Regions from separate parts of the Mycetocola sp. Y719 genome, predicted to be linked through region 2. Evidence: predicted binding sites of a transcription regulator. Region 2 holds the regulator's gene; the other holds the start of a gene.
What was found. Region 2 encodes LexA, which represses DNA repair genes until DNA is damaged. Its sites were predicted from a motif close to TCGAACANNTGTTCGA; they were not measured.

Region 1: a site for LexA is predicted at 1,868-1,883, ahead of AC1M0F_RS14825 (Rv2578c family radical SAM protein). Genes of this name have one in related genera too.

What each region holds. Positions count from the first base shown of each region.
Region 1 covers NZ_JBWYGY010000004.1:72,138-76,346, reverse strand. The annotation lists gene AC1M0F_RS14835 (GNAT family acetyltransferase) at 1-108, shown strand, start outside; gene AC1M0F_RS14830 (antibiotic biosynthesis monooxygenase) at 95-697, opposite strand; gene AC1M0F_RS14825 (Rv2578c family radical SAM protein) at 762-1,859, opposite strand; gene AC1M0F_RS14820 (energy-coupling factor transporter transmembrane component T family protein) at 2,047-2,847, opposite strand; gene AC1M0F_RS14815 (ABC transporter ATP-binding protein) at 2,844-4,209, opposite strand, start outside.
Region 2 covers NZ_JBWYGY010000002.1:38,356-42,564, reverse strand. The annotation lists partial or broken gene metE (5-methyltetrahydropteroyltriglutamate--homocysteine S-methyltransferase) at 1-2,167, shown strand, start outside; gene lexA (transcriptional repressor LexA) at 2,228-2,956, opposite strand; gene AC1M0F_RS06520 (LysM peptidoglycan-binding domain-containing protein) at 3,231-3,653, shown strand; gene AC1M0F_RS06515 (histidinol-phosphate transaminase) at 3,707-4,209, shown strand, end outside.

The sequences.
Region 1 (4,209 bases), on a different contig from region 2:
ATGCTCATGGTGCGGTCGACGAACGACGACGTGGTGGCGTTCTATCACTCGCTCGGCTACACCGCTGATGACGTGGTCGTCCTCGGCAAACGCCTCATCGAGGACTGAGTTCGGGAACAGCCAGTCGTTGCGGGCCGGCATACAGCCAGCCCCTGATCAGACGGGTGACGAACGGGAGCACCCAGAACGTCATGATCGGAGCGAGCGTGAGTGTCGAGATGAGCACGTGCCAGAACACACCGAGCTGCTCCCAGCCGGGAACGAAGGTCGTGACGAGCAGGGTGAACGCCAGGTTGACGGGGAAGAAGCCGAGCCAGATGCTCGCGGCCTGCTTCCAGCGAGGCGGCGTTGCAGGAAGGCCGGCATTATCCGCCTGTTGCCCCGATGGGGCGTCGAACCAGCCCTCGATCCCTGTCCGTTTCTCGACCCGAGACTGTTCCATGAACTCGCGACCCTCGTCGAGCCAGCCGACACGCTGCGATGAGCCCTCCCATGCGTCGAGCGTCGACTCGTCGGTGAACCGGTAGAGCATGTGCCAGGTGTCGGATGCCGCACCGGCGCGCACCCAGCCGGAGCCGAGGAATCCGGGGAATGTCCCTGCCATCCGGATTCCGGACTGGACCCATGTGGTGGCCTCGTCGATCCGTTCGGGGTTCACCCGGCGTTCGATCGAGACGGTGATTGGTTGGTGTTCCATGACCCCAGCCAAGCGCAGCTCTGTTTCCGCGACGTAACAGGCGGCACCGGATCCGCTGTCGATCTCAGAACAACATCGGTTGTTCCGTCGCCGCCAGGATCGTGGCACCTGTCGACCCGTCGTCGCTCGCGAACGCGACGCGCTCACCTGCGTCGTTACGGAGCATCCCCAGCGCCGCCGATCGGACGCCGCCTGTCGACGGGTCCTCACGCCCGCGCTCGAGCCCGTGGGCGCGGATGAGCGGCGAAATGCGTGCGGCGAGCCACTTCCGATACTCCTTCGGTGCGTACGACCCCTTCGCGTAGAGGTCACGGTACTTCGGGACCAGCTCCGGATGCTGTCGCTCCAGCCAGTGCAGGAACCACGGCTTCACGCCGGGCTTCAGATAGAGCGAGCTGAATAGGACGCTCGTGCCGCCGGCGTTCGCGACCCGCCTGAGCGCCTCATCGAGGTGCGCTTTCGTGTCAGTCAGGTACGGCAGGATCGGCATGAGGAAGACGCTGCAGTCGAGCCCGGCCTCGCGCACGCCCGTGACGGTCGCGAGGCGGGCCTTCGCCGATGGTGTGCCAGGCTCGATCGACTTCTGCAGTTCATCGTCATAGATGGCGATCGACATGGCCAGATCGACCGGGACCGTTTTCGCGACCTCGGCGAGAAGCGGAAGGTCGCGCCGGAGCAGCGTGCCTTTCGTGAGGATCGACAGCGCCGTGCCGGATCTCGCCAGCGTCTCGATGATGCCTGGCATGAGGGCATAGCGGCCCTCCGCGCGCTGATAAGGGTCGGTGTTGGTGCCGAGCGCGACCGGGTATTTGCCCCAGCTCGGCTTCGACACCTCTGTGTCGAGAACATCGGCCACGTTGATCTTCACGACTACCTGGTTGTCGAAATCGGCACCGGCGTTGAAGTCGAGGTACGTGTGGGTCGGTCGGGCGAAGCAGTAGACACACGCATGACTGCATCCACGGTACGGATTGATCGTCCAGCCGAACGGCATCTGCGACTGACGTGGAACGCGGTTGAGCGCGGACTTGGCGAGCACCTCGTGAAACGTCACGCCGGCGAACTCGGGCGTCTGCACGCTCCGCACCAGGTTGTTGAGTTTTGCGAGCCCCGGCAAAGCCGACGGCTCCTCTGCGCCGAGTTGTTGCCCGTCCCATCTCATCTCTTCATTAGAACATAGATTCGAAGAATCGACGGTAGGAAACGACCGGTGTGGACAACAGCGTGACCCCTTGAATTTCGGCGGAGTCGGCGTACCCTTTTTCTCAAGAAGCGCATCGAGGAACAAGGGCCCCGCAGGATGTCACACGAGATCCTGCGGGGCCTTTCGCATCCGTCGGTGAAACGCGTCAGCTGAGCCCGGCGGCGACGACCAGGAGAAGGATCCCGATTCCCCAGAACGCGGCCACGAACACGGCGTCGCGAGCCCTGAGCGGCACGAGATGGCGTTCCGTCCTGGTGGCGTGTGCGCCGAAAGCCCGCGAGTCCATCGCGAACGACACCCGCTCGGCGTGCCGGATCGCGCCGGCCAGCAGCGGGATCACATAGCCGAATGAACGGCGGATGCCGGCGACAGGACCGCGTCCGCCGACGACCCCGCGCACGCGGTGTGCCTGGCGGATCAGGTCGAGGTCATGCCGGAACCGCGGAACGAACCGGTACGCGGCAAGAGCGGTGTACCCGACCCGGTACGGCAGGCGGAGGTGCTGCACCATCGACCGCACGAGATCCGGACCGTTCGTCGTCAGACCGGGGATCAGCGCGAGAGCGAGGACGGCCGCGAGCCGCAGGGCCGTTGCCAGCCCGATCAGCCACGCGCCCTGGAAGAAGCGGTACTCACCGACCTGGAAGACCAGCGGCGTCGTGTCGACGCGCGAGGCATCAGTCCACAGGCCGAAGCTCAGCGACAGGACGAGGACGACGGCGGGAAGGCCGACTAGAAGCGCCACCCTCCATCGGGCACTGAGCCGCGCGCCGATGAGGATCGTCGCGAGGGCGAAGCCGAGGAAGAGCAGGGGGGTCCAGATGTCGCGCACGACGAGGAGATACGCCATGAACGGCAGCGGAGCGGCCAGCTTGGACAGCGGATTCAACCGGTGAAGGAAGAAGCGGGGCGGCGCGTCGATCGCGGCGTATGGGTCGGGTGTCACGGAGCGCCACCGGGAAGGTCTGCGATACGCGTGACCGAACGCCAGTCGGGGTGCGCCGTGACGCGTCGCATCGCCCTGGCCAGCGGTGGCAGGCGCAGTCCTGCTCGCTCGATGAGATCGGTGTCGGCGAGGATGGTCGCCGTCGGGCCGAACGCGAGAAGCTCGCCGTCCGACAGCACAGCGACATGGCTGGAGTGTTCGGCGACGAGCTGCAGGTCGTGAGTGGCCGCAACGATCGTCGTGCCGGTCCGGTTCAGCCCGGAGAGCAGGGCGAGGAGTTCGTCCGCCCGCTCCCGGTCCTGGCCGAAGGTCGGTTCGTCGAGCACGAGGACGGGGGCGCCGGCGATCAACGCCGTGCCTACAGAGAGCCGGCGCTTCTGCCCGCCGGAGAGCAGGAACGGGTGCACGTGCCCCAGGTCCTCCAGCCCGAACCGGTCGAGCATCGCTGTCACCAGGGCGTCGATCTCCGTCGCTGTCGGGCGATCGCGTTCGCGACCGATGCGGAGGCCGTGGGCCAGCTCGTCGAAGACTGTGTTCTCGATGAACTGGTGCTCCGGGTTCTGGAACACGAATCCGACGTGCGTGGCCAGGGCGCGGATGTCTCCGGTCGCCGCGTCCAGGTCGCCGATCCGAACGTGTCCCTTCGGCGGTGCGGTCACCCCGGCGATCGCCTGGACGAGAGTGGTCTTCCCTGCGCCGTTCGTCCCGATCACGGCGAGGAAGTCGCCGCCATCGATGTCGAGTGAGACGTCGCGCAGCAGTGTGCGACCGCCGCGGGACACCGTGAGGCCGCTGACCCGGATCCCGGATCCCGTCCGCGCTCGGTCCCGCTTCGGTGAGACGCCGGGGGAGGGAAGCGACAGGATGCCGTCGAGCGATGCGGCCAGTTCGGCCCCGGTCAATGGGAGAGGGGCAAGTTCAACGCCCGCACGACGGAGCCGCAGCGCCGCCAGCGTGGCCACGGGCAGCCAGACACCGAGCCGCGCCACGTCTTCGGCGTGGTCGGCGAGGACCTCGCGGGTCGGTCCATCGAAGGCGACCCGGCCGCTGCGGTCGAGGACGACGACCCGGTCGACGAGGTCGATGGACGCGTCGAGGTTGTGCTCGATCAGGAGGATGGCGTTCTCGCCAGTGGCGACGAGGTCGCGCAGCACGGTGTAGACCTCATCGATGCCCGCCGGGTCCAGGTTGGCGGTCGGCTCATCGAGGACGAGCAGGGGGGTCTCCATGGCGATGGCGCAGGCAATGCCCAGGCGCTGGCGGCCGCCGCCAGACAGGACGTCGGGGTTCTCGGTGCGGCGCTCCCAGAGCCCGACGGCACGGAGCGCCGCTTCAGACCGGCTGAGGATCGTCTCGACGTCG
Region 2 (4,209 bases):
GCGGCGCTCGGTCTCGGCCGCACCGACTCCGCGATCCCTGAGAGCTTCTCGTTCTACGACCAGGTCCTCGACACCGCCGTCACCGTCGGTGCCATCCCGTCCCGTTTCTCCGATCTCGCGGATGCCGCCGGTCGCGTCGATCTCGCCGGGTACTTCGCCCTCGCGAGGGGCGAAGGCGACAGGGCCCCGCTGGAGATGACCAAGTGGTTCGACTCCAACTACCACTATCTGGTCCCGGAGATCGGCCGGGAGACGGCGTTCACACTCGCATCGGACCGGCTGGTCCGTGAGGTCGAGGAAGCCGTCGCCGCCGGGTTCGTGACCCGCCCTGTCCTCGTCGGCCCGGTGACCTTCCTGCTGCTCAGCAAGCCGAGCACCGACGCCCCGGCTGATTTTCGACCGTTGTCCCGTCTCGCCGAACTTCTCCCGGTGTACGCGGAGCTGCTGAAGCTCCTCGCCGCTGCCGGTGCCGAGTGGGTCCAGCTCGACGAGCCGGGTCTCGTCTCCGAGAGTTTCCTCGACGAGAGGACGGACATCCTCTCAGCGACCGAGGCGGCATACGAGTACCTCGGCTCCGTCGCAGGCAGGCCCTCCCCTCTTCGTTGCCGCACCCTACGGAGCCCTCGGTGACGCGCTCGCGCCGCTCGCGGCCTCCCCGGTCGAAGCGCTCGGACTCGATCTCGTGCGTGCCGGCGTCCCAGGGCCCGTCCCCGGCCTCGAGCGGAAGATCCTGGTCGGTGGTGTGATCGACGGCCACAACATCTGGCGGGGCGACCTCGCCGGCGCCTTCGAATCGCTGACCGCCCTCAGCGCGCTGTCTCCGGCCGTCTCGGCATCCACGTCGACGTCGTTGATCCACGTGCCCCACGACGTCGACGATGAGCCGGGCCTGGATGAGCGGCTGGCAAGCTGGCTGGCCTTCGCCGACCAGAAGGTCGGCCAGGTCGTCACGCTCGCAACGGGGCTTCGTGACGGTACCGACGCCATCCGCTCAGAAGTCGACGCGGCGTCCGCCGCTCTCGCCGACCGGCTGGCCGCCCCTGGAGTCCGGGACGGAGCGGTCAGGGGGCGCGAGACAGCGCTCACCGCCACCGACTTCACCCGGGGTGACTATGCGGCCCGGGTTTCCGCCCAGGCGGCAGCACTCGACCTTCCCTTCCTTCCGACGACGACCATCGGTTCGTTTCCGCAGACGGGCGACATCCGGCAGGCTCGGGCGCAGCACGTGCGCGGGACGCTGAGTGACGACGCGTATGAGGAGCGGATGCGCGAAGAGATCCGCCGGGTCGTCGACCTCCAGGAAGACCTGGGGCTCGATGTCCTCGTCCACGGCGAGCCAGAGAGAAACGACATGGTCCAGTACTTCGCCGAGAACCTCGACGGATTTGCGGTCACGACGAACGGCTGGGTGCAGTCGTACGGCAGCCGCTGTACGAGGCCCTCGATCCTCTGGGGCGACGTTTCACGGCCGAGGCCGATCACCGTCGACTGGAGTGCATACACCCAGTCGCTCACGGCGAAGCCGGTCAAGGGGATGCTGACCGGCCCGGTGACGATCCTCGCCTGGTCGTTCGTCCGCGACGACCAGCCGCTGGGCGAGACCGCCAGGCAGGTCGCACTCGCGCTCCGAGACGAGATCGCCGACCTCGAAGCCGCGGGTATCGGCGTCGTGCAGGTCGACGAACCAGCCCTGCGCGAGCTGTTGCCGCTGAGGAAAGCGGACCAGGCCGCATACCTCGACTGGTCGGTCGGGTCGTTCCGGCTCGCCACGGCAGGCGCGGCGGACGCCACCCAGATCCACACGCACCTCTGTTACTCCGAGTTCGGCGCGGTGATCGACGCGATCCGGAAGCTCGACGCGGATGTCACCAGCATCGAAGCGGCTCGGAGCCGGATGGACGTCGTCCACGACATCCGGGATTCGGGTTTCGACCATGGAATCGGACCCGGTGTGTACGACATCCACTCACCCCGCGTCCCGTCCGTCGACGAGATCCGGGAGCTGATCGAGCTCGCCGTCGCGGAGATCCCCGAGCGCCAGGTCTGGATCAACCCGGACTGCGGTCTGAAAACCCGCGGATACGACGAGACCGTCGCCTCACTGGCCAACATCGTCGAGGCCACACGCGTTGTGCGCGCCCACGCAGGCACTGCGGTCACCGCGTAGCGCGGACGCACAGAAGGGCGCCCCGGCAGATGCCGGGGCGCCCTTCTGTCGATGCCGAAATCAGACGGCGCGCAACACGGCCACGATTTTGCCCAGGACGTCGGCTTCATCGCCGAGGATCGGTTCGAAGCTGGAGTTGCGGGGAAGCAGCCAGGTGTGGCCGTCCCGCTGCCGGAAGACCTTCACCGTGGCTTCACCGTCGAGCATGGCGGCGACGATGTCGCCGTTCTCCGCCGTCTGCTGCTGGCGGACGACCACCCAGTCGCCGTCACAGATGGCCGCGTCGATCATCGACTCGCCCTGGACCTTCAGCATGAACAGGTCACCCTTGCCGACCAGCTGGCGGGGGAGGGGGAAGACTTCCTCGACCTGCTGGTCCGCCGTGATCGGCACACCGGCAGCGATCCGACCGACGAGCGGCACCATCGCCGCGTCACCGACAGGTGTCGTGTTCTCGAAGTCGACCTCTGAGGACTGCGAAGGAAGGTCGATCAGGATCTCGAGGGCCCGGGGACGGTTGGGGTCCCGACGGAGGTAGCCGCTGAGCTCGAGCTGGTTGAGCTGGTGCGTCACGCTCGACAGCGACGCCAGTCCGACCGCGTCGCCGATTTCGCGCATACTCGGCGGGTATCCCCGTGACGTCACCGAACGCTGGATGACGTCGAGGATGGCCAGCTGCTTCTCGCTCAGGCTCTTGCGTCGCCTGGTCGTCGGCTTGTCCGCGAGCACTCGCTTCGGCTTGGCAGGTGTGCCGGCGGCACCGCCTGCTTCCCTGTTGCTGAGCGTCATGTCACTCCCGTCTGGCGGGCGGCCCCGGCCAATGTCAGTGGTCGCTGGTTGGGTACAACCAGTAGCGAAACTCTAACCGCAGCACAGCAACCGGACAAACATTTGTTCGAGTGTGTCGGCAAGAAAATAGCGAAAAGTCCGAATACGGACTTGAATGTTCGAACAATCGAATATATATTCGGAACACAGCTTCGTATCCGGCCCTCCCGGCCGAGGGCCGGATACGAATACTCCGAAGCACCGCAGACGCAGAACCAGCAGCAGGAGGCACACCATGAGCACAGCAGTCGTCACCCCGATCCGCCCGGCACTCTCACACCGCCCGGCCCCGGCACGACCAACAGCGGTGCCGACCATGGGCGCCACCTCCGCTGCCCGGTCAAACGGAAGGCTCCGCCTGACCCGTCGCGGTCGTGTCGTCTTCACCTCCCTCGCTGCGGCCCCTTTGATCGCTCTTGCCGCATACATCGGCATCAACGCGATGCCGGCGGTCGCCACGTCGAGTTCGAGTGCCGTCGTCTTCGAGTACGCGACGATCGAATCCGGCCAGTCCCTCTGGCAGCTCGCGTCGAGCATCGCCCCGGAGGCCGATCCCCGCGACGTGATCGCCGACCTCATGCGCCTCAACCAGCTCGACAGTTCGACCGTCTCGCCCGGCCAGCGCATCGCCATCCCCGAGCAGTACTCCACCAACTGACCTGGCCGCCGGGTCCGGCAGGGAGAGACGCTCCACGCCGGTAAACTCAGTGGGTGAGTTCTCTCGAGTCCCTGCCCATCCGCGATGATCTTCGCGGCAAGTTCCCCTACGGGGCACCGCAGAAGAGCGTGCCGGTGGCCCTCAACGTCAACGAGAACACGCATCCGATCCCTGAGGCCGTCGCTCGCGACATCGTGACCTCGCTGGCTTCGGCCGTCCTCCGCGCAAACCGCTACCCGGACCGCGAATTCAGCGCTCTGCGTGACAGCCTCGCCGGCTACCTCGGGCACGGGCTCACCCGAGACAACATCTGGGCCGCGAACGGGTCGAACGAAGTCCTCCAGCACGTGCTCCAGGCCTTCGGCGGACCGGGTCGCACTGTGCTCGGTTTCACCCCGACCTACTCGATGTACTCGCTCCTCGCCTCAGGGACCGGCACGACCTGGCTCGATGCCGGGCGTGACGCGGAGTACGAACTGACGCCGGCGACCGCCGAAGCCGCCGTCACCGTTGCTCAGCCCGACCTCGTCTTTCTGTGCTCACCGAACAACCCCAC